One region of the Staphylococcus ursi genome, then DNA from elsewhere that is predicted to be linked to it. Evidence: riboswitches for the same ligand, from Rfam matches in the RefSeq annotation. Region 1 holds a riboswitch; each other region holds the start of a gene.
What was found. A riboswitch is a leader RNA that binds a small molecule or an ion and turns the genes downstream of it on or off. The one in region 1 is predicted to bind thiamine pyrophosphate.
Positions count from the first base shown of each region.

Region 1 (8,521 bases):
TCTAAATGGAACCATAAGAAATCTGAATACTTCGTGATACCGCCACCAGACGGATATTTTAAGACGAAGAATAATCCCATGATGATTGGCATTTGAAGTATAAGCGGTAAACAGCCTAACATACTTGCCATTGGATTCATGTTGTATTTTTTGTATACTTGCATCATTTCTTGGTTCGCTGCCATTTTGTCTTCTTGTGTACGTGCGCGTTTTACTTTTTCTTGCGCTTCTGTAATTTCAGGTTTCGCAATTTTCATTTTTTCACGCATCATGTGCATGTTTTTATAGTTTGATAACATGAAAGGTAATAAGACGATACGTACAACCAATACGATGATAATAATCGCTAAACCATAGTTATTATTTAAATGATCCCCTAACCAGTGAATCAATCTGTCCATTGGTTGAACAAACGTATTAAAAAAGAATCCGTCTCGATTACTCGGCTTACTATAGTCACAACCCGCTAGAAGTAAAACTACACCTGCAAGCATTGTCATTAACGCTTTGTTCTTCATTTTTCCACCTCTAATGATATATTCACATAAATGATATTTTATCATAGAAATAGACAAGGTGGAAATATATTCCGACATAAATTGAACTTTATTTAAAATATTGCAAGTAACGTTTCACAGATTTTTCAATATCTGTACTATGTGTAATTGAAGAAATCGTCGCAATGCCATCAGCTCCGTTTTTAAGAAGCGGTGCAACATTTTCTTCTGTAATCCCACCAATAGCGACCATCGGAATATTTTCATCATATTCTCTCATACGTCGAATTAAACGGATGCCACCTGGTTTACTTGCATCAAGCTTAGAACTTGTTTCATAAACAGGTCCAACACCAATATAATCGACGTTTGTGAGGTCAGATTGATCGTATTCTTCAAAACTACCGACGCTGAGACCGATAATTTTATCTTCTAATAAATGTTGAAATGACTGTACTTTCGCATCTTCTTGGCCGACATGTATCCCATCCGCATCGACTTCAATAGCTAAGTCAACATCATCATTGACAATGAATGGCACGTGATAATGGCGACACAAATCTCTTAAACGAACGGCCATTGCTGTTTTCTCCTCACCTTGTAAAGATGAAGGGCCTTTTTCACGAAATTGATACATCGTAATACCCGCTTCTAACGCTTCTTTTAAAATGCCATCTAAGCTACCTTGTTTAACATCTTGTGTACCTGCAATAAAATACACACGTAACTGTTTTCGATTAAATGTCATTTTCACTCACTTCTCTCTTTTTAATCTCCATTAAATAGGACTCAGCTAATGTTTGATTTAATGCATCGATAAAAGCGACTAAAAATGTACCTGGTAAATCTGCACCCTCACGTAATTCAGCTTGTTCTGCTGAAATGTTATAGTATGAAACGGCTTCAATGAGTGGGTCGATAGATGGCTTTGTTTCACCTAATAGAAAACTGGCAACCACTGCGCCTAATAAACAACCAGCTCCTGTAATTTTTGTCAACAACGGAGAACCATTTGATAAGATGACCACTTTCCCATCTTGTAAAATGACATCATCTTTACCTGAGACGACAATAGCGGTTTGATACTTTTCGTAAGCTTGATGTGCAATGCTGACAACATCAATATCAGAAGCACTATCTGTACCTTTCATCGTCGTCGCTGTATCAACTAATGTCATCATTTCCGATGCGTTGCCTTTAATGACAGACACATCAATTTCTTCTAAAAAGCGTTGACAAAAATCTTTACGGAATTGCGAAGCACCCACTGCGACAGGGTCAAAAACGATAGGTACACCCATTTGATTCGCAGTCTTGGCAATAGCTAGCATGTCCTCACTATTTCTCGCTGTTAACGTACCAATATTGATTAATAATCCTTGTGTTACTTTGAAAAAATCTTCTGCTTCTTCTGGGGCTTCACTCATCGCTGGACTTGCACCCATACTCAACAAACCGTTGGCAGTAAAGTTTTTAACGACATCATTCGTATAACAAACGACAAGGGGTTGTTGCTTTCTGACTTCTGCTAAATAATTCATGTTAATCCCACCCATTTAATTTTTCATATGCAAAGTGATTCACTGGACCTCGACCTTTACCAATTTCTGGTGTGTGTTGAATCGCTAATGAAATGTATTTTTTTGCTTTGGCTACCGCGTCATAAACTGTTTTTCCTTTAGCTAATTCTGCTGTAATGACGGCTGAAAATGTGCAACCCGTGCCGTGTGTATGTTGAGTTGGAAAACGCTCGCTTTTAAACTCATAATGACCATCTTGCGTAAATAAATGATCGATGGCATCTCCTTCTAGATGGCCACCTTTAATAATGACCCCTTTTGAACCAATATCATGAATAAAAAAACGGCCAACTTGATGGATTTTTTCAACCGAATCGATTGTGACACCAGCGATTTCTTCAGCTTCTGGGACATTAGGTGTTGCCACATCTGCATAAGGTAACAGTGTTTCTTTAAGACGGTTACGCACTTTTTGATCCATTAAAGAATCACCACTTTTAGCGACCATGACTGGGTCAATCACATATGGGATATTAATCTTTTTCAAATATGATGCAATCACTTCCATCATTTCTGGCGTCGGAATCATACCTGTCTTCAACGCATGCGGCATTTCGTCATTAAAGACACTGTCTAATTGCTCTTCTAACCAACTTGCTTCTAAATTATGAATATGTTGCACACCCATTGAATTTTGAGCCACGATACTTGTCACTGCAGCCATGCCATAGACACCACAAGAATGAAAAGATTTCAAGTCTGCCATTGCTCCTGCACCACCACTTGGATCTGTACCTGCAATCGTTAGCGCAATTTTTGGTTTTTCCATCATTTCTCTCCTCCAAATTCCCATTTTTCAAGTTGATAAGCCATATTGAAAAAGTTTCGTTCATGAACCGTGCTTTGTAGAAAGTTTTGTCTCAATTGTTGTTGAACACTTTCGGAACTCGCTTCTGCATATGAGTCAAGCCAACGATCAATATAGGACAACAGCGTATCCATTTCTCTATTGTAAAAATCGAACCATGCTTTTAATGGATGATCGGCTTCAAAGTGATGATTTTCAATCGCCATTTTACCTATTTGTTGATACACATAAGGACACGGTGCCATTGCAGCAAGCGTATAAGCAACATTGTCAAAAGCATACGCGTTATAATACATATGTTTAATATAATGGTCGGCAGATGGATACCAATCCCCTTGTTGAATGATGCTTTGATAATCTTCACCGATATAGTCCGCTAAAATATGATGGGCCTCTACCTCTCCAGAACTCGCAAACTGAATTTGTTCTGTTAAAAATTGAATCTCATCTTTCGTATCCACTTTAGGTATAAGCAGCGCATATATTTTAGCAAATTCATTTAAATAACGTGAATCTGCGCGTAAATAATGTTTAACTGCTTCTGTAGCAATATTCCCTTTAAGCATGCCTTGTATAAAACCATCTTGATAAATTTGTTCAATCATTGGTTGTGCTTCTTGTTTAATTTGTTCAGAAAAACGCATCTTCATTCTCCTTTAATATGAAAAAAGACTACCTTGAAAGTAGCCTTGTTCACACATTTGAAGCATGCGTGTCCACGTGCTACTTCCCTACGTTGGTTTCATCCAAATCAGGTTCTGAGGGTCTGAATATCCATTCATCTCAGCCATAAATCGGCACCCCTAGTAGTCCTTCATTTTTTTAGTTATCTTTAATGTATCAGAAACCTAACACAAGTTCAATTATGTAAAAGCACTAAACAAATTGCAAAATATATGTATAGTTTAACAAAACAAATGACTCTATTAGATTATTTTACATTTCTTATGAATCATTCGTTAAATATCAATAAGAATAAAAGTGGTGATTGGCCACTAAATACAATGCACGTATTTAATAGCCAATACACCTCATTTTAAGGTTGATAGATAGACAATTTTGGTAGCAGGTTGTATACCAAATATCATTAGAGCTCAAGTCAATATGTTGAAGATAAAAGTAATGGTGTGAGATAAATCGAATTATTTCAATCGGAGAATATACTTTGAGAAGGGTTGATAAAAGTTGGTGGGATTATCAAATATTGGAAAAACTTTGCTTGTTGCTTTGCTATTCATCGTTGAACTCATCTTTGTTTGACTCTATCGTTACTGTACCAATTGGAGAGATTTGTGAAACGAGTAATTCTGTAGCATAACGTTTTTCATCATTATGGATGTAACGTCTGGTTTGGATTTGCCCGCTTATGGCTACAGTTGTCCCCTCATGGATGTTTTCATGAATTTGAAGAGCAATGTTACCGAACGCTTTACAATTTAAGTAATCAGTGATGGGCTTTTGGTTTTTACTTAAATACTCTCGCGTGACAGCAACGGTAAAGGTAACAAAGTAACTCTCTTCTTTTTCGTAAAAACTGGGCGGGCGGTTAATGATACCTACTGCTTGAAAATGGTTAATGTTGTTCACCTCCTGTACCCGTAATATAAACCTTTCAATGTGAAATGACAAAATGCAAATTCCCATAAAATTAAAGTATGCATCGAGGTGTATTTAAGCCTAATCGAGAATTATTTTAAAAATTGCGTTATAATGAAAAGTACCATAGAAATTTCGTAAAGTTTTTAAATGATATGGGGGTGGCTCCAATGAAGACGTTTAAAGCTGTTCGTTTTCAGATCGTTTCTGAAAATAGTAGCGTGGCTGAATATGAACTTCTAGACGGTGTAATTATTAATAAAGAAAATAGTGGTACGGGTTGGGTGTTAGAAATAGTTATTTCAGATATACATCAAGAACAGATGCAAGCGTACATGGAGGCAGAAGCACTTTTAGATATTCGTGTCGTTATTACGCGACCGTCTAATGATCCTGCGCTGTTTGATGCGACAATCAAGCACATTACACCTTTAAATGGCAGTATTTCAGTTGTATTTGAGTGTCATATTTATACATTGCGACAAGTTTATGCGGAAAATTTATTAGAACAACTTGTCAATGAAGGCATGCAAGGTCAAGAGCTCATCACAACGTTCAATCGCATGATGAAATCTAAACCACGTCTTAAAGATGAACGACAATAATATTTGAAGCATACATACATGTGCTATTATTCCCGCTTTTGAGACACTATAAAATAATTAAACCACCTCATTACGAAGACGAGGTGGTTTTAATGTATGATTTACGCATTTGGATCTTGTAATGCAAAAGTTAATTCGCAACTACATGCAATTTGACCATCAACGGTTGCTTTTGCAGTACCTTTACCAATTGGCCCTTTAATTTTTGTAATTTCAACTTCTAACACTAAAGTATCCCCAGGCACCACTTGCTTTTTGAAGCGACATTTATCAATCCCTGCAAATAAAGCCAATTTCCCTTTGTTTTCTTCACTATTTAACATGGCAACTGCGCCTGTTTGTGCCAACGCTTCAGTAATTAAAACACCCGGCATGACAGCATAATCAGGAAAATGTCCTTGGAAAAATGGTTCGTTACCTGATACTTGCTTAATTCCTACACAACGTTGACCCGGTTCGTATTCAACCACTTTATCAATCAATAAAAAAGGTTGTCTGTGCGGGATGATATTTTTAATTTCATTATAATTAAAGATTGTTTCCATTAGTGATGTCCTCCAATTGTTTTGATGATATGTTGCCAGAACCTTAAGTTAAATGTATTCAACACGTTATCATGGTTGATAATAAAGCCTGTCATTAAACCGACTACAAACATAATGATTGCTATAAAAGCAAATAAAGTTAATTTAAAACTGATTGAATCCATTAATGTTTGAAGCCAAGACGTCCATTTAGTCATTAACTCTTTCAATATTTGCACCTAAAGATTTGAGTTTGCCATGAAAATCAACATAGCCACGGTCAAGGTGTTTTAACTCAGTGACAATCGTCTCACCATCAGCAACGAGACCAGCTAAGATCAATGCTGCCGCTGCACGTAAATCAGTCGCTTTCACTTGTGCACCTTGTAACGCACTTTTCCCTTCAATTTTAGCGCTTCGACCTTCAACTGAAATTTGTGCGTTCATACGTTTGAATTCCGCTACATGCATAAAACGGTTTTCAAAAACGGTTTCAGTGACCAGTTTATGCCCTTCAGCTGTGAGGAGTAACGCCATCATTTGAGACTGCATATCTGTTGGGAAACCAGGATGTGGCAATGTTTTAATATCAACAGGCTGTAATTTTTCCGGTGCTGTCACTCGGATGCCCTCTTCTGTATAATCTAATTCGACACCCATTTCTTCTAATTTATATACAAGACTTATCATATGCTCTTTAATCGCACCTTTAACGAGTACATCACCGCGTGTAATAGCTGCTGCAATCATCAACGTTCCGGCTTCAATACGGTCAGGAATGATAGCATGCTTCACACCTTTTAATGATTCAACACCATTAATCATCACTGTATCTGTACCGGCACCTTTCACATCGCCGCCCATTTCATTGATATAGTTCGCTAAATCCACAATTTCTGGCTCTCTCGCAACATTTTCAATAACAGTACGCCCTTTTGCTAACGAAGCCGCCATCATGATGTTTTGTGTTGCACCGACACTTGGAAAATCGAAATGAATTTCATTACCGACAAGTCCTTGAGGGGCTTCTGCATAAATGTAGCCTGCTTCTTGATGAATCTCAGCCCCGAGAGCTTCTAATCCTTTCAAATGTTGCTCGATCGGACGTGAACCAATCGCACATCCTCCTGGTAACGCGACTTTAGCTCTTCCTAAACGCGCCAATAACGGCCCCATTACTAGAATACTCGCTCTCATCTTGCTCACGTATTCATATGGCGCTTCTTCACTTAAATCTTTCGACGCATCGACTGTTACTGATTGTTGCTTTTCATTATATTTAATCTTCGCATTTAATACGCTCAATACATTATTAATAGTTTCCACATCACTTAACGCCGGAACGTTGACAAGTTCACTTTTGCCATCACTTGCTAACAAAGACGCTGTGAGAATCGGCAAAACTGCATTTTTCGCTCCTTCTACTCCGACTTCACCTTTAAGTGTATTTCCACCTTTAACAATAATTCTATCCATCTTATTAATCCTCCACCATGCTTACAGCTCTATTCTATTTTTGCTCTGAAAATGAATCTATCTACCTATAACGTATTAACTTATTTCATTCGCTTTAAACATCTTAACGATTAAAATAAGTATTTAATCTGAGTTGAAAATTGTAATAAATCAATGATAAAATCACTCACGCTTGTGCCAATCACTATTGCCAAAAATATCATAATGACTTGTACTTGTAATGGAAATCCCTTTTTGAAAAACTGGTCTAAACGAACGGCGTTTAATCCCCAATAGGCTACACAAATGCATAAAACATGCATTATAATATGTGCTATCGCAAATTGTCCTAAATAATCCATTAATTGATATTGCTCCTTCACATATAATCTCTTTATTAATTTTACATGATTTAAAGCCCAAATCATACTATAAGCAACTTAAAGAAACACAATTTTTCACATTATAATGCTAAATGACAAGCAATTTACATTTTACTGTCTTTCATAGTTTTTGTATAGAATTTTTGTAAAGCACGCGATATATATTCAGCGTATTAAATGTATGCGCTATTACATAAATAATCGTATTCCTATATTTCGAAGGTCAGCCGATATGTCTGCTTATCATCGTATGCACATCCCACATTTTACTTCATCCTTCAATGTAGCTTCCTTTCATGCAAAGTTCAATAAAGCCAAAAGCTCGGTCTGCCACAAGGGACATACCGAGCTTTTTGATATGCATATGATTATTTATATTTCGCAACTTCGATACGGTTTTCGGCACGCTTTAATGCACGTTCAGCACGTCTTAAATCCGTATCATCATGATTGTCTTCAAGGTAGAAAGTTGCACGTTGTTTCGCTGATTTCGCACGTTCTAAGTCAATATCATCTGCTGACTCTGCTGCTTGAGCTAGAATATTCACTTTTTCGTGACGAATTTCAGCAAACCCTTCTGTTACAGCTATATAATCCGATTTGCCATCTTTAGTCACTTTCACATGACCAATACGTAATGGTGTAACCGTCGGAATGTGACCGTACATCACACCCATCTCGCCTGCTGTCGTTTGTAAGACAACAATTTCGACATTGTCTTCTTTATAAACAGAACCATTAGGAGTGACGATATCTAAGGTTAATGTGTTCATTATCCAAGCCTCCTAATTTGTATTAAACTTCTACACCCATGTCTTTAGCTTTAGCGATCACATCATCAATGCCACCGACTAAACGGAATGCATCTTCAGGAATGTGGTCGTATTTACCATCTAAAATGGCTTTAAAGTCTTGAACTGTTTGTTTAACTGGTACATATGAACCTTTTTGACCAGTAAATTGTTCAGCGACGTGGAAGTTTTGTGATAAGAAGAATTGAATACGACGTGCACGTTCAACTGTTTTCTTATCTTCTTCTGATAATTCATCCATACCTAAGATTGCGATAATAT
Region 1 covers NZ_CP048279.1:1,978,078-1,986,598, forward strand. Annotated here, with positions in the region: gene yidC (membrane protein insertase YidC) at 1-518, opposite strand, end outside; gene thiE (thiamine phosphate synthase) at 607-1,245, opposite strand; gene thiM (hydroxyethylthiazole kinase) at 1,235-2,038, opposite strand; gene thiD (bifunctional hydroxymethylpyrimidine kinase/phosphomethylpyrimidine kinase) at 2,040-2,846, opposite strand; gene tenA (thiaminase II) at 2,846-3,529, opposite strand; TPP riboswitch at 3,597-3,700, opposite strand; gene GZH82_RS09215 (single-stranded DNA-binding protein) at 4,116-4,472, opposite strand; gene GZH82_RS09220 (YwpF-like family protein) at 4,652-5,086, shown strand; gene fabZ (3-hydroxyacyl-ACP dehydratase FabZ) at 5,188-5,631, opposite strand; gene GZH82_RS09230 (DNA-directed RNA polymerase subunit beta) at 5,631-5,828, opposite strand; gene murA (UDP-N-acetylglucosamine 1-carboxyvinyltransferase) at 5,821-7,086, opposite strand; gene GZH82_RS09240 (DUF1146 family protein) at 7,197-7,427, opposite strand; gene GZH82_RS09245 (F0F1 ATP synthase subunit epsilon) at 7,817-8,221, opposite strand; gene atpD (F0F1 ATP synthase subunit beta) at 8,244-8,521, opposite strand, start outside.

Region 2 (8,521 bases), 440 kb from region 1:
GTTTATTTATTAAGAGACGCACGCAAAGTTTTGCATTATTTCAATTGATTGGATTGTCTCGTAAAGACCTAATGCGCATGCTGGGAATAGAACAAAGTGTTATATTCATTTCTACAACCTTTGTGGGGGTGATACTTGGCTTATTCGGTTCTCGCTTATTGTTATTGATTATTAAAAATGTTGCACATTTGCCAATTGAAATCAAAATAACATTTGAACCTCAAGCATTACTGATTACTTTGTCTCTTGTAATTTTATCGTTTCTATTAATTATGGTGCAAAGCTTCCTTTTTCTGAAGCGACGCTCGATTATACAAATGATGAATGATGTTAAGCAAACCGAAGCACCGCAAGCACATATTACTAAAAGAGATGTTATTTTAGGTGTACTCGGTATTTTAATGATAGGTGTCGGTTATTACTTATCAGTTATTATGTTAAAAGATGTAAGATTATTGCTCATATTGGTACCTACGATTCTATTTACAACGGTTTTAGGGGCGTACTTTTTCTTTAGAAGTTCTGTATCATTGATTTTCAAGACGCTAAAGCAGAGTAAAAGAGGCTATGTTAATGTTACAGATGTGGTATTTACCTCATCAATTATGCATAGAATGAAGAAAAATGCATTTTCTTTAACTGCAATTGGTATAATATCTGCTATAACTATAACAGTTTTATCATTTGCAACGATAGGTCAGGCCAATATAGAAAATAATGTTGACATGATGACTCCAAATGAATTCACCTATATGAAAACGAAACCCGCGCAACAGTTCGAAGATAAATTAAAAGCAAATAATATACCTTATCAAAAGAAAGCATTACACATGATCGATGTACCGATTTTAACAGAAAATAGTGATATTAATAAAGATTTTGATGTGACACCCGTTACAAGTGATTCAGAAATTGATGATGTAAAGGTAAATAAAGGTGAAGTCGTATTTGTGAATGGTTATGGTGTAGCAAACAATATCTCTGGGTTAAAAGAAGGTATCCAGTTAAATCTCGGTGACCAAAAGAAACATGTTCAATTAAAAGTCAAAGAAATTTCAAATCAGTTTTATGTTGCCAATCAAATTATATTAGGTCAATCTCTAGCAGTTGTGAATCAACAAGATTTTAAGACACTACAATCAACACAGCTCAATGATAAACAAAATGGTCCTGCAACGCAGATTGGTTTCGATTTAAAAAATAAAAAAGACTTAAAAATAGCTGAAAAATGGAATCAGCAATTGAATAAAGAGATTCCACAAAACCGAACAACGCTACTGGAACAACAACTTCAATACTCAGGTATGTTTTTATTCGTAAGCAGCTTCTTAGGTATAGCATTCCTTATTGCAGCAGGATGTATTATCTATATTAAACAAATGGATGAAACTGAAGACGAAATGCAAAACTATCGAATTTTACGTAAAATGGGTTATACACATCAAGATATGTTTAAAGGATTGGCATTCAAGGTGTTGTTTAACTTTGGCTTGCCTTTAGTCATCGGCTTACTGCATGCTGGTTTTGCTGCAAGAGCTTTTAACGAATTAATGAATGGTAAAAATTTTGTACCTGTATTCGTTGCAATGGGAATTTATGCAATCATCTACTTTATATTTGCATTACTCGCTTACATGCATTCACGACGTAGCATTAAATATTCGATTTAAAATAGTAAAATTTAATCCGATATTATGACGTAATGAAAACATGTCACTATTTTGAATCGTTTTAAAGGCATGATAGAAATCTTGAAATATAGAGGTTCTATCATGCTTTTTTAGTATATAAAACGCGTCAGCTTCATCTAAAAAGATAAGCGCACAGCCATTTTGTCTGATGATATATATTTAGTTTTAAAAGGATGACATATTTTATAAATATAACAATAAATCATTTGAATGATAACAAAAGCTTATCATATTTGGGAGTGGCTGATAGGATGAATCTTTTAAATTAAACTTTAAAAATATTTTCAAATTCTTTAAAAAGTTTATAATACCCCTACATTTGAGATTAATAATACCTTAATGGTTACAGAATTTTCGAAAATAAACATATATTTAATGAAATATGTTGATGATTTTAAGAGGTGAAATACATTAACAAAATAAAATGTTAAGGTTTTGTAAATTTAATTGTAGCTTCTTTAAATATGTGCTATTTTCGAATAGGATTATGAAAAAATGTGAAAACATTGAGCACTAATAAAATTGAAAGTTAAAAAGGTGATGCTGCCTGCACATTATATTTTGAGTTAACAAAGGATTAACAATATTTTATAATTAAAGTAACATAACTTTTACAATAGTGATTTAGGTAATCGCTGAATGGAGGATTTTAACATGATTAGGAAGAAAAAGGATAAGTTCATGGAGCGTCTAGAGGATATGATTTTCAATTTAGACCGAGCTGCAATTGAATTCGGTAAAATGGATTTCAACACACATTTAGATTTGCGAGCTTATGCCGACAACGTGAAGACGTATGAATCACATGGTGACGAATTGATGCATCAAGTGATTACAGATCTCAATCAAACATTTATTACACCAATTGAACGTGAAGACATTATGTCGTTGTGTAATGCGATTGATGACGTCTTAGATGCGATGGAAGAAACGTCCGCTATGTTTGAAATGTACTCAATAGAATATACAGATGAATACATGTTAGAGTTTGTAGATAATATTCAAAAAGCAATCGGGGAAATGAAATTAGCAATTGGCTTAATGACAGAGAAAAAGCTTTCACACATGCGCGTACATTCAATCAATATTAAAGAATACGAAACAAATTGTGATGGTATTTTACGTCAATCCATTAAACATATCTTTAATAGTGAAACAGACCCTGTCACTTTAATTAAGATCAAAGACATTTATGAAAGTTTAGAAAATATTGCTGACCGCTGCCAAGCTGTTGCGAATAATTTTGAAACAATCATAATGAAAAATAGCTAAGGGAGTCCTCATTTATGGAGTTTTTGTTGCTTATTACAGTAGCTATCATTATCTTTTCGTTATTATTTGATTTTATTAATGGATTTCACGATACAGCGAATGCCGTAGCGACAGCAGTATCGACACGTGCTTTAACGCCGAGACAAGCCATTTTCTTAGCGGCCATTATGAACTTTATTGGTGCTTTGACATTTACAGGTGTGGCTTCAACAATTACAAAAGAAATTGTGGATCCATTTACATTAGATAATGGTCTCATCGTTGTATTATCCGCGATATTAGCTGCAATTGTGTGGAATTTAGTCACTTGGTTTTATGGGATACCGAGTTCGTCTTCACACGCGTTAATCGGTGCGATTGCTGGTGCGGCGATTGCTTCTGCAGGTTCAGTTGATGTATTACACTATCAAGGTTTTACAAAAATCGTACTTGTTTTAATTTTATCGCCTGTGATTGCGTTCGTTGTAGGTTTTGTAATGTATACGATTGTCAAACGTGTATTTAGAAATGCGAATTTGACACGTACGAACCGTAACTTCCGTATTTTCCAAATTTTCACTGCGTCGTTACAGTCGTTCTCACACGGGACGAATGATGCGCAAAAATCAATGGGTATCATTACAATGGCGTTAATCGTAGCGAATATGCAAACAAGTGTCGAGCCAGCATTATGGGTAAAAGTTGCCTGTGCTGCTGCAATGGGCTTAGGTACAGCAGTCGGTGGTTGGAAAATCATTAAAACTGTCGGTGGTAATATCATGAAAATCCGTCCTGCGAATGGGGCGTCAGCAGACTTAGCATCAGCGTTAACGATTTTTGTCGCATCATCATTACATTTTCCATTGTCAACTACACACGTTGTTTCATCTTCAATTCTCGGTGTGGGCTCATCGAATCGAATTAAAGGTGTGCATTGGAATACAGCAAAACGTATGATTGTGACATGGGTGATTACATTACCTATTTCTGCACTGATTGCCGGTCTTTTTTACTTCATTTTAAATTTATTCTTATAATGATAAATATAAATAAGCAAGGAGCTGAGATGTATGTCTTGGCTTCTTTTTTATCAAAAGCCAATTGATTTTGGAAGTAGTACAGAATTTTTATGTGTGACAAAGGTTACGTCGTGTTGCTCAGGCAAAGATGATGAGACTTTCCTCAAGCGTCGCACCCATTTTGACAATTTGTAAAACGCAATGGTTCCAGCATGTTCTATTCCGTTAAAAGGGCAACAAAAAAGATTAACTAATGATGTCCGAAAACACCTTAGTTAATCTCTCTGTTCACTATATTAATGAATATAATTGTATGATGAAGCAATTGATGCTGGAATTGTACGATAATCTTGTTGTCCTGGTGGTGTATTGTAGTTCATTTCTGAAATTAAAATACTACCATCACTGTTCACACGTTCAACAAAAGCAACGTGACCTATTGGACCTTCAAAGTTTTGCATAATTGAACCTGTTGTTGGATTGTGGTCTACTGTATAACCATCAGCTGCGGCATTAGCTGCCCAATGATCAGCGTTCCACCAATACGTACTAATAGGTTGACCGATTTGTGCGCGACGATCGAATACATAATACGTACATTGCCCCCAGTCGTATAAGTTTTGATGGCTAAATAGAGGTGTGTTGTATTGGCCGCTTGTTGAGATACTACCTGTACCGCCAGCGCCACCTGTTTTTGATGCAGTGTTGCCAGCATTACCGCCAGGGATTTGAAGTTGTTGGTTAGGATGGATTAAGTAGCTCGTCAATCCGTTAGCACGCATTAAGTCTTGAACTGACACACCGTATTTTGTGGCAATCATATTTAAAGATTCGCCAGCTTGTACAGTATAAGCGCCACCAGTTTGTTGTGGTACAGTAGCAGAAGATGGTGCACCACTACCGCCACCAATGGATAAGACTTGGCCTGGGAAGACCATGTTGTTTTGTAATTGATTGGATTGCTTAAGTGCATCAACTGTCGTTCCATATTTTTGCGCGATGGACCAAAGTGAATCACCAGATTGGACTGTGTATTGTGTTGACGCGTCAGCATCTTGATGATTGAGCATAGCGACGGCTGCCGCACCTGAAGTTAACGTACATGCAAATGCGAGTTTTTTCAATGTATTGCCTCCTTATTTACACGAATGATAAGATGTGTTGAGCAATGAATAACGAAATGTGTAATTTGATTATTAATTCAATCATTATGATAACAAAAATATTGTAATATTGGGGGGATGTTACGAATCTGTAATGTTGCGAAAAATATAGTTTTGCTATCGTATTGTGCTTAAATGTTGTCACTATCCAATTTATAGAAAATTTGATTTGCAAATCTTTTGAGATAATTAAAGTTTTTGTAATATAAATGCATCGTTTATCAATGGAATAGTTGTATCATTTCTGCATTTGATTCTGTTGTGACATACCGTAAAATAGAAGAAAAGGAGGCAAAATGAGATGGCAACACAAAATCAATCCCGTTCTGCTTATGGTAAAGTATGGTTGTTTTTTATGTACTATTGGCTGATTTTTGGGATTTCAACATATTTTGGACAATTTTTACCGATAGCTTGGCGACAACCACTCTCTATCGGACTACTCATCTTAATCTTAGCTTCGATGGTATTTCAACGTGTGCGCTTTAGTGGCCCGATTATTTCTCATATTTATACGATTGTCGTCGGATTATTATCTTATGCGACATTCATGTATACATTGCAAGATTTAGGTGCGCGTTTATTTTTCAATATGGTTATTTTAGCCGTATCTGGATTTGTCATTTTTGGTATCTTCGGTTATTTTTGGATTAAAGATGCGTCGAGCTTAGGGAAATATTTATTCGTGACATTAATCGCGCTCATTTTAGCAAGTCTCGTTGGTTGGTGGATTCACAGCCCGATTTACTACACGATTATTGCAGTTGTCGGGTTATTACTTTTTCTATTGTATACACTTTATGACTTCAATCGTATGAAGCGAGGTCAGTTTTCACCACGAGAATTAGGTTTTAATTTATTTATAAACCTTTTCCACATCATTCGTTATGTGTTAGAATTAGCTCGTATAATGAAACGATAAAACAATTGAATATTTGAAACAATCCACTGGAAGTGCCGTTCATAATGGCTGAGATTGAAATGTTGATTTCAAAATTCCTGAACCTGATCCAGTTCGTACTGGCGTAGGAAAGTGGCTGTATTCGTGTCAAATGAGGCTACTTTTCTATTGTAAATAACGAGGAAAGTAGTTTTTTTATTGTGAATAGAAAGGGAGGGAAAAGGCGATGATGATTGTGATTACACCGTATGTTGTACTAGATGACTGGCATATCAAAAGGCTCTGTGCTATTGAAAGTCAGATAGTAGGTGTCATTTTACGGACGCCTATGAATCGGCACCCACTCAAGCAATGGATCACCCAATTATTGGCGAATGGCTTTCCAAAATCTAAAGTCATCATACATACGGATGTGACATTAGCGATTGAACTCGGCATTTCAAATGTGCATTTTAAAGAGGGAGATTACCGTGCTGCATCATTAAAGCAAGCGCACCCTCATTATCAAGTGAGCACATCGACACATTCAGCAGCGATGGTTCGTGAAGCAAAAGCGCAACGATTAGATTTTGTGTTATTTGGACATCTTTTTCCAACCTCGTCAAAACCTGACTTGCCACCGCGAACACAACTTGAAATTGATGAAGTTTTGACCATTGATTTTCCGGTAGTGGCATTGGGAGGCATTACAGCTGACACAGTACAACATATATCGTCTCATTTTACAGGAATCGCGTGTATCAGCAGTGCATTTAGACATGAACTTCAATCGTTTGAAAAGATGGTTGATAATTGGTCATTAAAGAAGGTGAAATGAATGGAAGTTTTTGTGAACGGAGAGCAGCAACAATTTGAAGAAGGCACGACAGTACAAGACATTTTAGACCATTTCGGTATCGAATCGAAACGGATGGCAGTCGAACGTAATGCAACAGTCGTTAAACGTTCAGCATGGGCCACAACTGAAGTACGGCAAGATGATCGATTAGAATTGTTAGAATTTGTAGGAGGCGGTTAACAGATGTTTAAAATTGGACATTTAACATTTCATTCAAGATTATTTTTAGGTACAGGAAAATTTGAAAGTGAAGCGATTCAGTCTAAGGCGATTGAAGCATCAGAAACAGAAGTGCTCACATTTGCGGTCAGACGTATGAGTTTATATGACCGAAACTTACCGAATCCATTGGCGAATGTCGATTTATCAAAATTTACAACATTTCCCAATACAGCAGGTGCGAAAACGGCAGAAGAAGCGGTGCGTATTGCTGAATTAGCGCGTGAAGCTGGCGTGTGTGACATGATTAAGGTCGAAGTGATTGGCGATGACGATACATTATTACCTGATCCGTTAGAAACGTACAAAGCTTGTGAAATTTTATTAGAAAAAGGCTACATCGTTTGTCCGTATATTTCAGATGATGTCGTATTAGCGCAACGACTAGAAAGCTTAGGTGTTCATGCGGTGATGCCACTTGCTTCTCCTATTGGTACAGGTCGTGGCATTACGAATCCACTGAATTTGCGTTATATCATTGAAAAATGTGACGTGCCTGTCATTGTAGATGCAGGGATTGGTTCAGCAAAAGATTGTGCCGAAGCGATGGAACTTGGCGCAGATGCAATCTTGCTCAATTCGGCTGTATCTCGTGCACAAGATCCAGTGAAGATGGCTGAAGCGATGAAAAAAGGAATCGAAGCGGGTCGTTTAAGTTATGAAGCAGGTCGTATTCCAATTCGTTATAATGCAGTGCAATCCAGTCCATCTGAGGGGTTAGGCTTTTTATAATGACACGCTATCATAGACAAATACGCTTCCAACATTTTGGGGAACAGAGCCAACGTCAGTTACAACAATTACACGTATTTGTCATCGGCGTCGGCGCTTTAGGTAGTGGCATCGCTGAGCAATTGGTGAGAAGTGGTGTTGGCAAACTGACGATCGTCGATAAAGATGTGGTGCATTTATCTAACTTACATCGTCAAAGTGGCTATGTTGAAGCAGATGCTGAAGCGATGAAGCCGAAAGTGTTTGCACTAAAAGAACGACTCGCGATGATGAATCATGAAGTAACAATCGAACCGTTATACGAAGAAGTGACAGCACGCAATATTGAAGGCATTCTTGAGGAACTACAACCGGATATGGTACTTGATGGTTTGGATCGTTTTGAAACACGTTATTTAGTGAATGAAGCGACACGAAAATTGGATATTCCTTATGTTTACGGTGCAGTAGTGGGGAGTCAGCTGAGTGTCTTTCCAATCAGTCATGACGGGCCTTGTTTACATTGTGTGATGCCGGATGTGCCAGAGACGATGGAAAGTTGTGACCTTAACGGAGTGTTGCCACCCGCTGTTCATTTGGCGAGTAGTTTTGTCGTGGCAGAAGTCTTTTATTACCTGATGCATGGTGATTTTTCTTACCAAATGACGACCAGTGATATTGATCAAGGTAAAGTGAAAAAAATCTCGATTCAAAGTCTTAAAGAAGTG
Region 2 covers NZ_CP048279.1:2,418,384-2,426,904, reverse strand. Annotated here, with positions in the region: gene GZH82_RS11460 (ABC transporter permease) at 1-1,670, shown strand, start outside; gene GZH82_RS11455 (DUF47 domain-containing protein) at 2,346-2,963, shown strand; gene GZH82_RS11450 (inorganic phosphate transporter) at 2,978-3,979, shown strand; gene GZH82_RS11445 (LysM peptidoglycan-binding domain-containing protein) at 4,258-5,085, opposite strand; gene GZH82_RS11440 (Bax inhibitor-1 family protein) at 5,426-6,046, shown strand; TPP riboswitch at 6,065-6,173, shown strand; gene GZH82_RS11435 (thiamine phosphate synthase) at 6,252-6,842, shown strand; gene thiS (sulfur carrier protein ThiS) at 6,843-7,043, shown strand; gene GZH82_RS11425 (thiazole synthase) at 7,047-7,814, shown strand; gene GZH82_RS11420 (ThiF family adenylyltransferase) at 7,814-8,521, shown strand, end outside.
Region 2: another riboswitch for thiamine pyrophosphate. It lies ahead of GZH82_RS11435 (thiamine phosphate synthase); the one in region 1 lies ahead of tenA (thiaminase II).

Region 3 (8,521 bases), 850 kb from region 1:
TAACACAGATCGCTTTCATGATTCTCAAATTCAACATAAAACAACAACTGGTACGATTAGTGAGAAATTCATGCACTTTTTCATTGGCGAGGATGGCGAAGAAGCTGCGTTAACAAAATTTGGTTTCTCTAACGAACAAAAAGAAGATCTTAAACAAGACATTTTAAATAACAAAATTGTGGTTATGGTTCAAGAACTGAAATATGGTCAAGATGAATATGAAAAACATAATGCTGCGAACCAAAAACTGCAAGATAAACATGCACCATCTGAACATTACGGCGATATTGAGTAATCATTCATGTGTATCTATAGTCCTTACTACTTCACCCAAGATTTAATTTAACTTTCGTACACGTCATTGTATTGAAAGGATTAGGTCTTGGGTGAAGTATTTATTTCTATAGATTGTGCTTCGTATCTCCCCCATTAATTGTGCTATTTCTCGCTCTATATATGCTATACTATAGCCATTAAGAGAGGTGAAGTGACATGCATTTTGTACATATTCAATCAACCCAAGATCCATGGTATGTCCCAGCATTAGAATTTTATATGGATAAACTAGACCCCCTCGTAACAGAAGACGAGTCTGTATTTGAACAATCCTTAAAAACCGAAAAAACACAATATGATTTCGTATTTCTCGTAGGTATAGAAAACGATGAGGTCGTAAGTTTTGCGACAGCGCATTACGAAGCAACGACGAATGTGGGTTTTTTAGTCTATCTCTTGAGTCAGCCCGGTGACAATTGTGAGCAGTACCTTAAAGCGATACTTGAACAAATCGAAAAAGATGTGAATCAAATTTCTAATCAACTCCATGGCCGAGATGTGAATTTCTTCATGTTCGAGTCGACATTTGAATCACCCAACGTGGACACTGAAACGGCTGATAAAATTGCATTCCGTCGTCGCTTTTTATTGCAACAAGGTTATGAAAAACAAAACGATATTGCTTATTTACAACCTTCATTAGATCGCAATGGCAAACCAGTACCTATGGCGTTGTATATTAAAGCGAATATTCCTCTAACGAAAGATATTTACGGTACGAGTATTAAATCTGCCTATATTATTAAATATGTTTTTGCGAACCGTATTCCAAGACATGTGATTTATCCATTACTCGTTAAAATGGATTTGCGCAAAGAACCTTATGCCTAAACCCTTGAAATCAACCGTTAAAGCCGTTACAATGGTAAAGAGGTAAGACTGACGGGTCACTGAACGCACACTACCGACAGTCTAAAAACATGAGGGAAAGGACCTAATGGCATATGCTAACAAAAGAATTTGCTCAACGATCTGAGCTTAGTGAAAAACAAGTCCGTAAAATCGTCCAACATCTTGAAGAACGCGGCTATCATTTAAACAAGACTGAATATCGTGGACGTGAAGCGACAGACTTTAAAGAAGAAGATATCGAACTCTTCCAAGAAATTGCTGAACGTGTCGCACAAACGAATAGTTACGATCTTGCTTTCGAAGCGCTCGAAAAAGAAAAAGACTTTTTACAGGTCATCGTTAAAGAAAACGATCAACAATTACCTGCTGACCAACAAGTGCCACAATTGATTCAAGAGTTGCGCCACGAAATCAATCAAATGCGTGAAGAACGTCAAATGTTAGGTCAAATGGTCTCACAAGTGCATCAACAACAAGAAGAACTTAAAGCATTACATCAACAGTTACATACACAGTTGGAAACGAGCAACAAGTCGCTTGAAGCTTTGACTACTGCACAACAGCAACAAACTGAGCAACTGTCAAAAACGCAAGAAACGATTGAAACCCAAACGAAAGAGCATCAAGAGCTTGCGGAAACGATTCACCGCAATGAGAAAAAAGGGTTCTTCCAACGTTTATTTGGTGGCTAAGCAACATTGATGATAGGCTAAGAATTGTAAAAGTTTCGATTTAACGTCCGTTTAAGTAATACTAATGAATGATCAACAAAAAAACATAAGCTAGGGGTGCTCGAGGTGAGCTGAGAAAGATGGTATCTTAACTCTTTGAACCTGACGTGGTTAGAACCAACGAAGGGAAGCGCAATATGACGACGAAATAGTCTCAAGATGAATGGTGAGTAGTCACATTATTTCAATCATATACGCTTTCCTCTTGCATCCTTTTATGCAGGAGGTCTTTTTTTATGAAACAAACGATAATTATTGGTGCAGGTGTCATGGGATTGTCTATTGCACGCCAACTCGATTCCAAACATCGTCATATCCGTATCATTGATCGCTCCACCCCACGAATGAACGCATCTTATGCTGCAGGTGGTATGTTAGGCGCACAAAATGAATTTTTTGAAGATACCCCACTTTATCGACTTGCAATGAAAAGCCGTGCGATGATGCCTGAATTAGCTCAAACCCTGGAGCGCGAAACGGGGATTCATATCGAATATCAACAGCATGGACTCATCAAAGTCGCTTCTCAACCCCAAGATGTCCAAGCAGTCCGTCAACAGTTCGAATTTTTACACCATCATGACCACACCGTCACCCAACTGTCGACGCAACAATTAACACAACGGTTCCCCCATCTCAATCCATCACAAAGTGCCGCGTTCAAAATTCAAGACGACGGCCAAATTAATGCGAATCTCTACACACAAGCGCTCATTGCTTCGGTCATGCAACGTTCCCATATCGAATTGATGACCCATACGGAGGTTCACGCGTTGCAGCGCCATCATCATCGATACCGTGTTGAGACGTCAAAAGGCATATTCGAAGCTGACGAGCTCATTATTGCAGCTGGCGCATGGAGTGGCGCATTGCTTCAACAATTAGGTTTCGAATTACCAACGCATCCTGTTAAAGGTGACGTCAAATTGATTGCGTCTGATTACGACGGCTTAAAAGAAACGATTTTTAATATGAACGGTTGTTACATCGTCCCAAAACTGCCGAATCGCTTCTTAATAGGCGCAACATCCGATTATGATTGTTGGGACACTGAAAACAATGACGACAACCTTGCGTGGCTTGAGCACGAAAGTTTGAACATGATTCCCGCATTACGGTCACACCATGTCATTAAAACTTGGACGGGGATTCGCCCCATTACAGAGAATGAAATACCTATTATGGGGAAAATCGCACCTCAACTTTTCGTGACGACAGGGCATTATCGTAATGGTATTTTACTGTCACCGATTGCTGGACAACTGATGGCACAACTCGTTGATGAGGATAGTGAAGCCCAACATCAGCTCGCTCCATTTACACCTAAAATTAAGCAAATATAAAAAATATATCTTGATTTTATGTTTCCTTACCATTATCCTATTATAGAAGTCGGAATTAAAAAGGAAGCGTATTTATGTCTATTTTTTTAGTGATTATTAATTTAATTATTTTTCTTATTGCGTTAATAAGCCTATGGGTCATGGCTAAAAAGCACGTCAAATTTCCCAAACGCGTGTTCTTTGCACTTGGCCTAGGTATCCTATTAGGCTTGCTACTCCACCTTGTTTATGGTGTTGAAGGCACGGTCACGTCTCAAACAACGGATTGGGTCGGCTTAATTGGGAATGGCTACATTTCATTGCTACAAATGATTGTCATCCCACTTATTTTTGTTTCTATCGTCGCAGCATTTACGAAAATTGAAATTGGAGAAAAGTTTGCTAAAGTCGGCAGCTTCATCTTCATGTTTCTTATTGGTACCGTAACGATTGCAGCGATTATCGGTATTATCTATGCAATCGCATTCAATTTAGATGCCTCTAGTATTGACTTAGGTCAGGCAGAAAATGCTCGTAGCGCCGAAATTGCTGATAAAGCGAAAGAGCTTACTGCGACAACATTACCAACACAAATTTTAGAATTGTTACCATCAAATCCATTTTTAGATTTCACTGGTGCACGTGCAACTTCTACTATTGCAGTCGTGATTTTTGCCGCATTTGTAGGTTTTGCATTTTTACGTGTCGCACGCAAACAACCTGAAAATGGTCAAACTTTAAAACGCGGTATCGATGCCATTTACGCACTTGTAATGGCTATCGTAACATTTGTTTTGCGCCTTACTCCTTATGGGATTTTAGCGATTATGATTAACACGATTGCGACGAGTGATTTTGCTGCGATTTGGACACTCGGTAAATTCGTCATTGCGTCTTATGCAGCACTCATTACAATGTACATCATTCACTTAATCATTTTGGCCATCATTGGTGTCAATCCAGTACAGTATGTGAAGAAAACAGCCGAAGTGATTTTATTCGCATTCACTTCACGTTCAAGTGCCGGTACATTGCCATTAAACGTTCAAGCGCAAACGAATCGCTTAGGTGTGCCTCAAGCTATCGCAAACTTCTCTGGTTCATTTGGGCTATCTATTGGACAAAATGGTTGTGCTGGGATTTACCCTGCCATGCTTGCGATAATGGTTGCACCTGTCGCGGGCGTTGAAGTGAATCTACAGTTTATCGTGACAGTAATCGTTGTTGTAGTCTTAAGTTCATTCGGTGTAGCAGGAGTAGGTGGCGGTGCAACATTCGCTTCAATCCTTGTATTATCTGCACTGAACTTGCCGGTCGGTCTTGCGGGTGTCTTAATTTCAGTCGAACCACTGATCGATATGGGGCGTACAGCACTTAATGTGAATGACTCTATCTTAGCGGGTACAGGTACTGCCAAACTGACAAAACAACTCGATGAAGATATTTTCCATTCAAATCATATGGACGAACTAACAGCACAACACTAAGCAACACAATAGTTACAAAACAGTATATACGGATGAACTTGCTCTCTTCCTACGATTTATTAGCTCTAGGATTGTCTTGATGGATTCGCTTTCCCAGGGGACTTGCCTCAACTAGCCAACGCTTAATCAAACTGTTACATAAGTGAAGCGTTGGCGGATTTTCGGCTGCGTCTGATTCCTCGGGAGTCTCACCCATCTTGACAATTTCCCTTTACAAAGTCATAGGACGAGGGCAACTTTGTACATCGATGTGATTTAACTTGATTTTGATTTCGTCGTTAATTGCTTGCTTTATTGTAAATTATATTAAAGTGCACATTTCATACATACTGAAACTTAATTTTCGTAGACAGTCTATAAAGGCAATCACATATGTATATAAAAATAATCAAAGAGACAGAAGGCAAGTTCGCTGTGATACTCCATTTCTTTCCAGCTAACATTAATGCCCCTATCTCTTTAACTTACATTTATTGTACTGTTTCTAATTCGCTGCTGTGACATTTTAGTGCATCGACTTGAATAATCTCGTCGCATCGTTGGGCAAGTGCTAAATCATGAGTGGCGATAATGAGCATTCGTCTTTCATCTACCATTTCAAACAAGAGTTCCACCACTTTTTGCCCGTTCGCGTCATCTAAAGAGCCAGTCGGTTCATCTGCTAAAATCAAGCGCGGTTGTTTGAGCAATAAACGCGCTAATGCTACCCGCTGTTGCTCACCCCCACTTAATGTCGCAACTTTACGCTTGCCTTCAATGTCAAGACCCACTTTTTGCAAACTATGTGTCTTTAATTGTTTCTTTCCTGATTTAGAACCTTTTTTAAAAGCCAGTGCCATATCGAGGTTTTGATTAATCGTCATAGATTCAACAAGACCATAATTTTGAAATACATAGCCGAGGACATCACGATAAAAACGAAAATCAGCTTTCAATAGTTTTTGGTCGAGTCGCACTTCACCTTTTTTTAACGTTTCAAAACCTGCAATGGTATTCAGCAAAGTCGATTTCCCCGAGCCACTACGCCCCACAAAGGCATACGACTTGCCCGGCTCGAATTTTAGATTCACATTGTCAAAAATCTTACGCTTCCCTTTTTGTATCGTTATATCTTTCAATTCAATCATTCTTTAACACTCACCTTTTTAGGCCATTTCGAAAGATCTTTAATATAATCGATATGAAAAACGTACGTCCCTTTGTGAAGCACTTTAACATGATCAAAATTGGCGTCATATCCCCCGAAATTTAAACGATATTTAAGAGGTTCACCTGATTCGTCATACGCTTGAATATCCACATATGTTTGTGTTCTCAATGGCACTACTGCATAAGAGGTCTCTTTTTTAAGAAAGGGATTAAAATAATCGACATAGGGAATACGTGCAAAAGCTAAAAATAACCCCACTGCCACTACAATAATAGCAAACGCAGCCAAAATAAATTTCTTCACTACCTACACCTCCCTAATTAATACATTAAATTGTTTTTCTAAATAATGGATGTAAACCCATTGAATGAAGAATTGAAACAGTAAAATAATGGCAAATATCCATATAACGTTGCTATTTTCGGTCATATTAAATAAGACGGCACCAATAACAGCAGTAAACAAACTATTCGCTACAACATATTTTTGATAATTTTGCCAACGCTTAAAGCCAAACATTTTTCGCATGAGCAACCATTGGCGATGCTGTTCAAAGTAATGTAACACATCTAATAACGTGACGATGAATAATACTGATATCGCAAGCCCACTAGAAAAGCTATATACAATCCATTGTGTTTGTGCTTCTCGATACTTTTTAATCACATTATCTTTATAGTTCGTTACACCTTGCACGTCATCCTTCAAATTAAAACGGTCGATATTACGAATGATATTTTCATAATTTTTAAAGATAAAAGTACCTTGTGATAAAGTGGCGTAATAGAAATCATCCGTTAAATCTGTGGCGTTTAACATCATAATTGCGGGTGACTTCAAATAAGCTGTAGACAAACCTGTCCGTACATCAAAGGCGTAAATTTGGTATGGATTGTCCAACTGTGTCACTTTTACTTTTGTATTGGTAGCTGAATTTGGAAGTTGAAAGTCTACCCATTCTTGAAAATCATCACGTATAGATGAGGCTTTTGTTTTTGCCTGAGGAGGTAAATACAACTCTACCTGCCCATCTTGATCTTCCAAACGTGGTAAATCTTGTAATTGTGACTTAAAATAGTCTACAAAGTTTTGATTAACAAACAGCACGTTCCCATTCTCTGGTACAAAATTCGTTTCGCTTGGCTGAGCTAGCACATTTTGGCGCATCAGTAATGCTTGTTCATGTTGCTCACTATATACTATCATTTGATGAAAGCGCTTTGCGAAATCTCTTTTTTCATTTATACTGCGCCGTATTGGTTTCAATTCAACCGTATAATAATCGTCTAATTTGCCCCACCATGCTTCTGTCTCTTGAATTTTTTCTAACTTTTTTAACTGATTAAAGTTAGGCAATACAAGAAGCGTAAGTAAAACTAGCATACTTAACTTAGATACATGATTGATAAAGTGTAATAATCGATACGGTTTAAGGCCTTTAATCATTAATGGTACATTCATGTTTACAAGTAAAATATAAGATAGCAAAGAACTTATGAATAAAATCATCCAAAACCATATGTCCGCTAAGATAAGATGACTGATAAAATATCGAAGTTGTCCATCCAAGCCTAACCATTTCAGCAGTCCAATTGAGAAGAGGCTGACACCCATCGCTAAAAGTAACCATCTCGCCACTATTTTCTTAATATTCAGAAAAAATATGTTGTAAAAACGGTAACCGTGTAAACGCATCGTCGCATAGGTTTTAAAATTTTTACTTCGATCATGCAAATGGTAAAGTACATATATGATTAGCAATGTTACAAAAGGGAGTAGGACGCCTCGATTAATGAGTACATCGATATAAATCATCCATCGCTTTATCGGAACAACAGCTACTTTAAGCCCAACACTTTCTAAAGCTGCTTTGATTTGATGGGGATTTGCGACACTATCCAATATGAAATAATCCCCACGTACATCCCGCTTCATCAAGTCATCATGGGTTAACTGTTGATAGCTATATGACGTATTCATTGGCGTGATTGTGTGATGATTCGCTTTTTTATTGAAAGTATAGATGGCCTTATCAACTTGCCCCTTTTTATGATCCATGATCACTTTAAAAATCGCAATATCTAAATCTTTCGCAACCTTTTCAAAACGATCAAAAACTTCTGCTTTCGAATATTGATAATCCCAACCTTCTACTTGAATGGCCGCTTGGCTCCCGGTAAGTATTTCACTATCTTCTTCATACAACAATACCATTAAAAATAGACTTATTAGCATGAGTGTAAACACATCTAATAAGTGTTTCATCCATTTCATGACTCACCCCCTAAAATTCTGGTAATTATAATACACTATAATATGCTTCATTATGCCACCACCATCTCTTCTCCGCTGACGCCTGAGCTTCTACTCCAGGTTTAGTAGATCCACTCTCTGATCTATATCTTCCTATTGCTGTGGAAGTGTGATACTTTTCATTATGACTATAATATGACCATACGTATTTACTTCCCACGCCATAGTTCCATATTCCACCTTCTGCATGAATACTTTCTGCACTCACTAAACTTGTTGCACAATAAAAACGACTAATAATCCTGTTGCAAGTGTACTTAAAAATTTCTTTTTCATAATTGCTTCCTCTTTTTCAATAGAATTATACCTATATTATATTTTTAAACAACT
Region 3 covers NZ_CP048279.1:2,824,880-2,833,400, forward strand. Annotated here, with positions in the region: gene GZH82_RS13435 (general stress protein) at 1-295, shown strand, start outside; gene GZH82_RS13440 (hypothetical protein) at 493-1,167, shown strand; gene GZH82_RS13445 (hypothetical protein) at 1,281-1,880, shown strand; TPP riboswitch at 1,963-2,065, shown strand; gene thiO (glycine oxidase ThiO) at 2,156-3,262, shown strand; gene GZH82_RS13455 (L-cystine transporter) at 3,337-4,728, shown strand; gene GZH82_RS13460 (ATP-binding cassette domain-containing protein) at 5,199-5,855, opposite strand; gene GZH82_RS13465 (YxeA family protein) at 5,852-6,181, opposite strand; gene GZH82_RS13470 (DUF1430 domain-containing protein) at 6,185-8,152, opposite strand; gene GZH82_RS13475 (lactococcin 972 family bacteriocin) at 8,178-8,399, opposite strand.
Region 3: another riboswitch for thiamine pyrophosphate. It lies ahead of thiO (glycine oxidase ThiO); the one in region 1 lies ahead of tenA (thiaminase II).

Region 4 (8,521 bases), 1.1 Mb from region 1:
AACGCCATTGATAGTGCTTTGTGAAATTTTTTACATGCTATAATAATGATTTTACTACATTTTCGCATTTTTGAATATGGTCTTTACCGACTTTAACCATAAAATAATAACTAATGGACGCTGAAACGGCTTGTCCTACAATCGGGAACCAACGTGTCTGTTTCGCAGCAGTTCTCTTAGCTACATCACGTACTAAAACTTTCAACAATCCACTCGACACTTTTTTACCAATTAATTGACTGCCTTGAATACCGGCCGCCATCAATATACGGTTTTTCATGTCATCACTCATTTGGTTCACTTGTTGATGATCTAAGCCGTAAATTTTGTTCACATCATCAATGACGTCGCGCATTAATTTCATGTCCATCCCAAAATCAAATCCCGGTATAGGAACAACGGTTGCACCTGAAGATAACAGCGCCTTCTTTCTCACAATCGCTTCTGCACGTTCACGTCTTACACGTATCTCTTGTTCTGTCGTCGGTAGCACATCTTTTCGATCAATCGTTTCAATATCTAGTACTTTATTGCCTAACGTTTCAGAAATTTTTCTTTTAAAATTCATCTTCCATACTCACCTCATTATAAAAAGTCTTAACCTTTATACCCTTTTCAAACAGTTTCTACTACTTTATTGTAATAAAAATCACTTTTAAATACTTCGAAGGTTTATAGTGCGGATGTGTTTTAAAATCTTTTGGCAAGCCCATAACTTCATTCATTTCATATGTAAGACCTTGCTTTTCAATCGTTTGTTTCACCATATTTTTAAATGCCTTTAGCGTATAGGCACTATGATTGGTACTCAACACGAGACTACCACCTGGGTTCAAAATACTGAGTGCGCCTTCAATTAACTTGTCATAGTCTTTTGTCACAGAAAATGTTTTCTTTTTATTGCGCGCAAAACTTGGCGGATCAATGACAATCGTATCGTAACGTAAGTCGTGTCGCAGCGCGTATTTGTAGTAATCAAACGTATCCATCACGTAAATATGTTGTGATTTAGGGTCGATACCATTCAAACCAAAGTTCTCTTCAGTTAACTGACGTGAACGATTGGCCAAATCAACACTTGTCGTCTGACTTCCGCCTGTAGCTGCGATGACTGAAAAAGCACCTGTATAGCTGAATAAATTGAGCAATTGACGTCCTTCAGCATAATAATCTCTAATTTTTTTGCGCACTTCTTTTTGGTCTAAGAAAATCCCCGTCATCGGACCATCGTCAAGATGCACATTGTAAAACGTGAAATTCTCTTCAACGACAATCGGAAATTCAGGTGCTATCCCATCTACAAGGCCGCCTTCAATGGATTGATGTTTAAAACGCGTTTTTTCATAAATAGAGGTAAAATCAAAAATATTTTTAATCGCGCTCACAATCTGTTGACGAAAACGATAAATGCCCTCTGAGTACCATTGAATTAATAAGTGACCATCATAGTTGTCAATCGTGAGACCACCCACGCCATCACCTTCACCATTAAATAAGCGAAATGCATTGGTGCCTTCAATTTGATAGTAATACTGACGGACTTCTAGTGCTTGCGCGAACAGTTGCTCAAAAAATGCTTGATCAATCGCTTCATCTTCTTGATACGTCAATACCCAACCTAATCCTTTATGTTGACGCCCTACATAACAAGTCGCGATATAGACTTGTGTTGGAGCCAACAGATGAAAGACATCACCTTCTTCTAATTGATCATACTGAAATAAATCCTCTTCCTCCACAAGTGGGTACTGGTTGAAATATTTTTCTTCTTTACCTTTATTTAAAATAGCTGTCTTCATTTTATCAGCCTTTCTTTTCATATCATTATTCTGATTTTAACACGGATGATTTCACAATGATATCTTTCACCAAAACACTCATTATAAAAAGGACTAGGAAATGGTCTCCCTAGCCCTTTTAAAGTCATTCATTATTAATGCTTTTTAACTTGTATGTCCACAGGCTGTCTCAATTGTAAGACGAACGCCACAATTGCTGGTACTAACATTAATACGAGAATTGGCGTAATGAAAATTGATAATAATAGTCCGTGGATCAAAATCACAATATATTCCGTTAGCAATTTGAAGAATAAAATACTAATCATGAAAAGTTGTAAATAATCACACTTACCTCTTAACATCCTTACAACTGTTGTAAAAATAAAGACAATCGCAACAATGAGTAATAAAAGTAAGCTAACCCATTCGTACACGTATTGTGTTTGAGATAATTGCCAGTCCCCTGACATAAATAACGCATTACGGTTATTGAACTCTAGTAATATAAAGAATAACAGAATCACGCCACAAGCAATCATGACGTAATTGCGGTTCAACCATTTAGGCCTCATTTTAAGGAACGATGGAATGTCATCTTCCTCTAATTTAGCCCATGAAAACCATTTTTTGGCAAGTGTTTCACGTTTTTGGCGTAACTTCTCTAAATCAATACTACGGCGTGTACGTTGTGAAATACCATGTGTGAATTCGGCCGTACGATCTTGAAAGTCTTTGAAATGGTTTTTAGAAGTATTCGTAAATTGATACTTTTTACTTCTTGAATACGCATTCGCTTCACCAGTGATTTCTTCCTCAGACACTGGTAATGAACGACGTAAAAAGAGGAAATTCCATACTGCCATTTGTCCAATCAACCATAAAACTACAAAAAATGTATTAATACTCAGAACGTCAATCGAAGCTACATCTTTCGCTTCAATACGGGCATAGAGCGCAATTTGTGTAATGATATAACAAAGCCCATAACTGAATATAATCCATAAATAATGTTCTTTACGGTGCAATGGATTTAATTCGTCTTTGTATGCGATATAACCAATATGTACAAGAAAAGGAATAATAAATATAAATGCAATCCAACCATAAACTTGAGACATAAAAATTAATGTTAATACGAAGAAAATAATGCCCACTAATAAAAATAATATTGAAATGTCATAATCAAATCGTGTTGTATTCGTTAATGTCCGACCAATAAAAATCATTAAAATTCCAAACAATAAAATGACAATACCGCTCGCAAGTGGGATGTCACCAATGTATTGACTCATGACGCGAATGATTTCATTAAAGAATGCCATAATAAAATCCCACAAATTGTCGATATTTGTACTCGGTTGTTTGCCTGACTTAAACTGTTGAATGAGTGGAATATTAATAAAAATAATGATGCTTAATAAAATTGAAAGCACACCGATAATATAGCTATAAATCACTTCGGTGTATTTGTTTAACAAAAACATCCTCTCACCTCAAAGCTATTATATACGAACTCTTGTCACCTGTCTTTATATTTCAAAAATATCAGTCTTCAGAATGACCTATCCATTTAATACATAATACCATAAGGATTTATTTTTATTTTTATTTTCAAATATCTTAATTATCCATGAGTTGTTTTTACATCGTAATGATGCGTTAAGTATATCAAAATTCATTTATTTTTATACGAGAACAGAAGCTAAAATTTTTAATGTTGCATTTACTTATTTCATTCATATTTCTCTATATAGCTAGGCGCACGATATGTCAAAGTCTCATTTCTATATAGGTCTAATGTTTAAGTTGTGCACATAAAGGCTATAGTAGTGATACAAACAATTTGAAAGGTAGGCGTTGGAAATGGCTGAAAAAGATATTAAAAAAGCTGCAGAACAAGCGAAAGATAAAGAGAAAGAGTTGAAAGATAAAACTGAAGATGCTAAAGATGGTGCAGAGAAAACGAAAGATGATATTCAAAAAACGTTTGAGTAATCTTTAGTTTTTGTTTGATGTGTGAGGAATGGGCTGATTGTGGCCTGTTCCTTTTTATTTTTAAAACATTGGGATATCATTTGTTTTGTTAAATGTTTCCTCTTACCCTACAAATTGACGAACTTGCTCTCGTTTTCCCAAGGACTTGACGCAACTCAATTTGGCTTGATTGGAGTGTTCACGAAATGGAAGCCAACTTGGATTTTCGGGAGCAGTACAGAAATCTCATGTATTACAAAGATTTCGTCGTACTGCCCCCCCCGCAAAGCTGACTAGACTTCTCAAAAGCATGAGCATTGAGAAGTCAGACAGCTACTGCGTTAAACAGTGATCTCTGTTAATAATCAGAAACCACATTTAAGCCTTTGATTTATCCCTCGGGAGTCTCGAGCTGTTCTTACAATCTTTCGTGAGTGTTCTTAATTGTGAGAGTGAAATGTTTTAAATTCAATACTTCCTCATTTCACCATGATGTCTTATCAATATCAAAATCAATTACCATTGTTAAAGTAACCTCTCACCTTTTCTTCTTTAAGGTTGGAGGTCGCTGAGTGTCAATAGGTGTTCACCAGCTTTAGTACATCGTTTTACTGATAAATTGAAATGCCCATCCTCATACGTACACTTCAAGTCATCCCTACTCAACTGCCCACCTAATCCTAATCCTCATAGTGCATTGTTCTAAAAGTCATTTGGGTGTCATACTGTTGTCTTGATTGTGACTGCTATGTTGATGCTCGCCTTGACTGTTCATTTTTCCAATATATATACATTTTTAATGGTTTGTAGATTTACAAATATTTAGTCAGCACTCGTTTGAAACCTTGACTTTTCAATGTTCTAGGTGTACATTGACATTATCAATTAAATACGCACACTAGGGGTGTGAAAGCTGAGATGAGGTGTCACCTCAAACCCTTTGAACCTGAACTAGATGATACTAGCGTAGGAAAGTGTTTTGTTATGATATGTATATTGAGCGATGGACTTTGTATGTCACTCCAATAGCATATCCATATATTAATGAGCACATGATGCGCCTATCTTTGGTTTAAGAGATATGCGTATTTTTTTAATTTTTGGGAGGAGTTTAGATATGAAAAAAGGCTTAACGTTGTCAGACATCCTCGTCACTGTACTCGTATCAGTGATATTTGCAGTGATTTATAATTTATGGTGGGCTGTCACGAATACTTTACAGCCATTAGGTTTACATCTTGATCAATTGATGTATGGTATGTGGTTTAGCGCTGCAGTCGTTGCATATCTCATTATTCCTAAAATGGGTATTGCATTGTTAGCTGAATTTGCTGCAGGTGCTGGTGAAACCATTTTAATGGGACGTTTTGATATCCCTACAATTATTTACGCTTTACTCCAAGGTTTGGCGTGTGAGATTATTTTTGCGATTTTCCGCTACAAATCACGTGCTTTTATGGTAGCTGTGCTTGCAGGTATGGCAGCTGCAATCATTAGCTTACCTATCGACTGGTACTATGGTTACTTAAATGAAGTCGCGACTTGGAACTTAGTTCTACTGATTGCTTTTCGTATTATCAGTGGTGCTGTATTAGCCGGTGTTTTCCCATACTTACTCGTTAAGGCATTGGATCAAACTGGTGTAACGAAACTGTTTCGTCCTGCTTCAAAAGACGATTACGATGCATTATAAGGGTGACTTACTGTGTTAAAAGTTAAAAATTTACGTTTAAAATACCCGAGTGCAGATTATAAAATTTTTGACGGGATTGACGTAGAAATCAAAGACAAAGAAAAAGTGCTTTTACTTGGGCCATCTGGTTCAGGTAAAAGTACGTTACTCAATGTGTTAAGTGGCATTGTGCCGAACTTAATTGATTTACCAATGAAATATGATACATTAGAAATCGCTGAAAATTCGGGTGTCATTTTCCAAGACCCAGATTCGCAGTTTTGTATGCCACAAGTAAATGAAGAATTGGCATTTATATTAGAAAACCAACAAATTCCGCGTCACGATATGGACGGCCGTATTCATGAAGCTTTAAACTATGTCGGTCTGGATGTGAATCCGAAGCAACGTATTCATCAATTGAGTGGCGGCATGAAACAAAAATTAGCGATTGCGGGAACGTTACTCCAGGGCGCAGATACATTGTTTCTTGACGAACCGACTGCGATGTTAGATGTAGAAGCGACAGAAAATTTATGGAATCTACTGAAGGATTTGTGGGAGGACAAGACCGTACTGATTGTCGAACATAAGGTGGAACATATTTGGCAACATGTCGATCGTGTCATACTGATGAATCATCATGGCCACATTGTGCAACAAGGCACGCCTGAATATATTATGTCGCATTACGAAGCATTATTAAGTGAATATGGCGTGTGGCATCCAAAAGCGTGGTCGCATGCACCTATGCCCCAACATCCCGTCCAATCTACTGCTCAAAATTTTCATTTTTCATTCGAACAAGGCGCTATACAAAGGGTCCGTCGTACATTATATGAAGTGGACGCATTACAAATTGGACCAGGAGAATGGATTACACTAACAGGGAAAAATGGTTCAGGTAAGACATCGCTGTTAGAGTCGATGATGCAATTGATACGTTATAAGGGGAACATGCGTTACGCCGGGCAGAAATTAACTAAAATTAAAGATGCAGCGCAACATATGTTTTTAGTGTATCAAAATCCTGAACTGCAATTTATACAAAATAGTGTGTTTGATGAAATATGGGTCAATTATCATCATATGGATCCTGAGCATGCGAAAGCGAAAACTGCGGAAATGTTAGCGTTGCTTGATTTGGAGCATGTGTCGAGTCAACACCCATTTGAATTATCTATGGGTCAAAAGCGTCGACTGAGTGTCGCTACCGCATTAAGTACCAATGCAGATATGATTTTATTAGATGAACCGACATTTGGCTTAGACAGTCATAACACGTTTAAATTAATTGAATTGTTCCAAAGTCGAATTGCGCAAGGTCAGACGATTTTAATGGTCACGCACGATGCACATATTATTGAACGTTACCCTACTCGTCGGATAGAAGTCAAAGATGGCAAACTCTATGAAGTCGAGGAGGTGCGCACATGATTGAATCTTGGAAAACACGTCACACGTTCATGGATGATGTGAATATCGTAACCAAATTATTGTTAGGCGTCTCACTCTTCTTCTTCATTATTTTCGTTCATCATTTTGACGTGATGATTTATCTTGCGACATTGATGCTCATTTTTATGTTACTCGTTGCAGGGACACAGTGGAAAGTCGTCTTGACGTTCACATTACTCGCAACATTTTTCGCCCTCACCTCCTCATTATTCATGATATTTTACGGTGATGGGCAACATGAGTTATTAAAATTCGGCTTCGTTAACATCACGACGGAAAGTCTTGTGCGTGGGCTCCATCTCTCATTCCGGACGATGACTGTGAGTTATTTTGGATTGTCTATTGCCTTTACGTCACAAGTCATCATGATTTTTTACAGCTTGATGCAGCATTTAAAAGTGAAACCGAAAATTGCTTATGCTTTTATGGCGGCATTTCGTATGATTCCAATCATGTTAGAATCACTTTTCCAACTACGCAACGCCTTAAAAATGCGCTATCAAATGATTGATAACCGCAACTATTCAGGCTTCAAACGTCTGAAACATTTATTAATTCCATTGCTCAGTCAAAACATTAGAAAAGCGCATCGCCTATCAGTAGCTATGGAGAAAAAAGGATTTAAAGATGGACCACGGACTTATTATTATCATGTCCCTTTTAGTTATAAAGACTTGATTCTAATTGTTCTCACTGTGGTCATCGTCATATTAGCATTTACATTCGCACAAGTGTTACCAATAACTGGGATTACTGATGCACGCTAACCGAACTCAGATTTTGCGTTTTCATGATCTCGACGATGTGAAAAGGCAGGTCTAGATTTCCTTTTTAACTTTCCCGTTTATTTCCATCTGCAAAGGAAATCGTTTCCCTTTATTGATTTTTGATAGTCAATAAAGGGATTTTTATATTCAACTAAAAAGCGTAAAACCTTGGTGATTTCACCAGTAAGATTTTACGCTTTTTAATGTTCTTTCAATATTAATTTGCTTTAATCGCTTTGTGTGCAATGTCTTGACGATAGAATAAACCGTCACTTTCTATTTTTTCGACACGTTTATAGGCCGCTTGTTGTGCAGCTTCGATTGTTGCACCTTCGCCAATCGCTAAAATAACACGTCCACCTGATGTCACATAGTTTTCACCATCATGTGTTAAACCACTGACAAAGTAAGCACCTGGTTCATCTTCAAAACCTTTTACAGTTGCGCCTTTTTCGTATGCACCTGGATACCCTTTTGAAGCGAGCATGACGCCAACTACCGCATCCGCTTTCCACTTCATGTTGATTGGTGCTTTTTCATCTAATTCAATGATGTGTGCCATGAGATCACTTTCTAAACGTGTCAATAACACTTGTGCTTCAGGATCACCAAAACGTGCATTAAATTCAATGACTTTCGGCCCTTCTTTCGTTAAAATCGCACCGATGTATAATAAACCGAAGAAATCGTGCCCTTCTGCTTGCATCGCTTTGGCAATCGGTTGCGCAATTTTGTCATTCGCTTCATCTAGGACACTTTGATTCATATGTGGCACGGGACAGTACGCACCCATACCGCCTGTGTTCGGTCCTTTATCTTGATCGTACGCACGCTTATGATCTTGGGCAATCGTATCGAATGGGACAGCA
Region 4 covers NZ_CP048279.1:906,876-915,396, reverse strand. Annotated here, with positions in the region: gene GZH82_RS03935 (DUF697 domain-containing protein) at 38-568, opposite strand; gene GZH82_RS03930 (class I SAM-dependent rRNA methyltransferase) at 630-1,799, opposite strand; gene auxA (lipoteichoic acid stability factor AuxA) at 1,934-3,265, opposite strand; gene graF (glycopeptide resistance-associated protein GraF) at 3,645-3,776, shown strand; TPP riboswitch at 4,646-4,745, shown strand; gene GZH82_RS03920 (ECF transporter S component) at 4,873-5,448, shown strand; gene GZH82_RS03915 (ABC transporter ATP-binding protein) at 5,461-6,864, shown strand; gene GZH82_RS03910 (energy-coupling factor transporter transmembrane component T family protein) at 6,861-7,652, shown strand; gene purD (phosphoribosylamine--glycine ligase) at 7,870-8,521, opposite strand, start outside.
Region 4: another riboswitch for thiamine pyrophosphate. It lies ahead of GZH82_RS03920 (ECF transporter S component); the one in region 1 lies ahead of tenA (thiaminase II).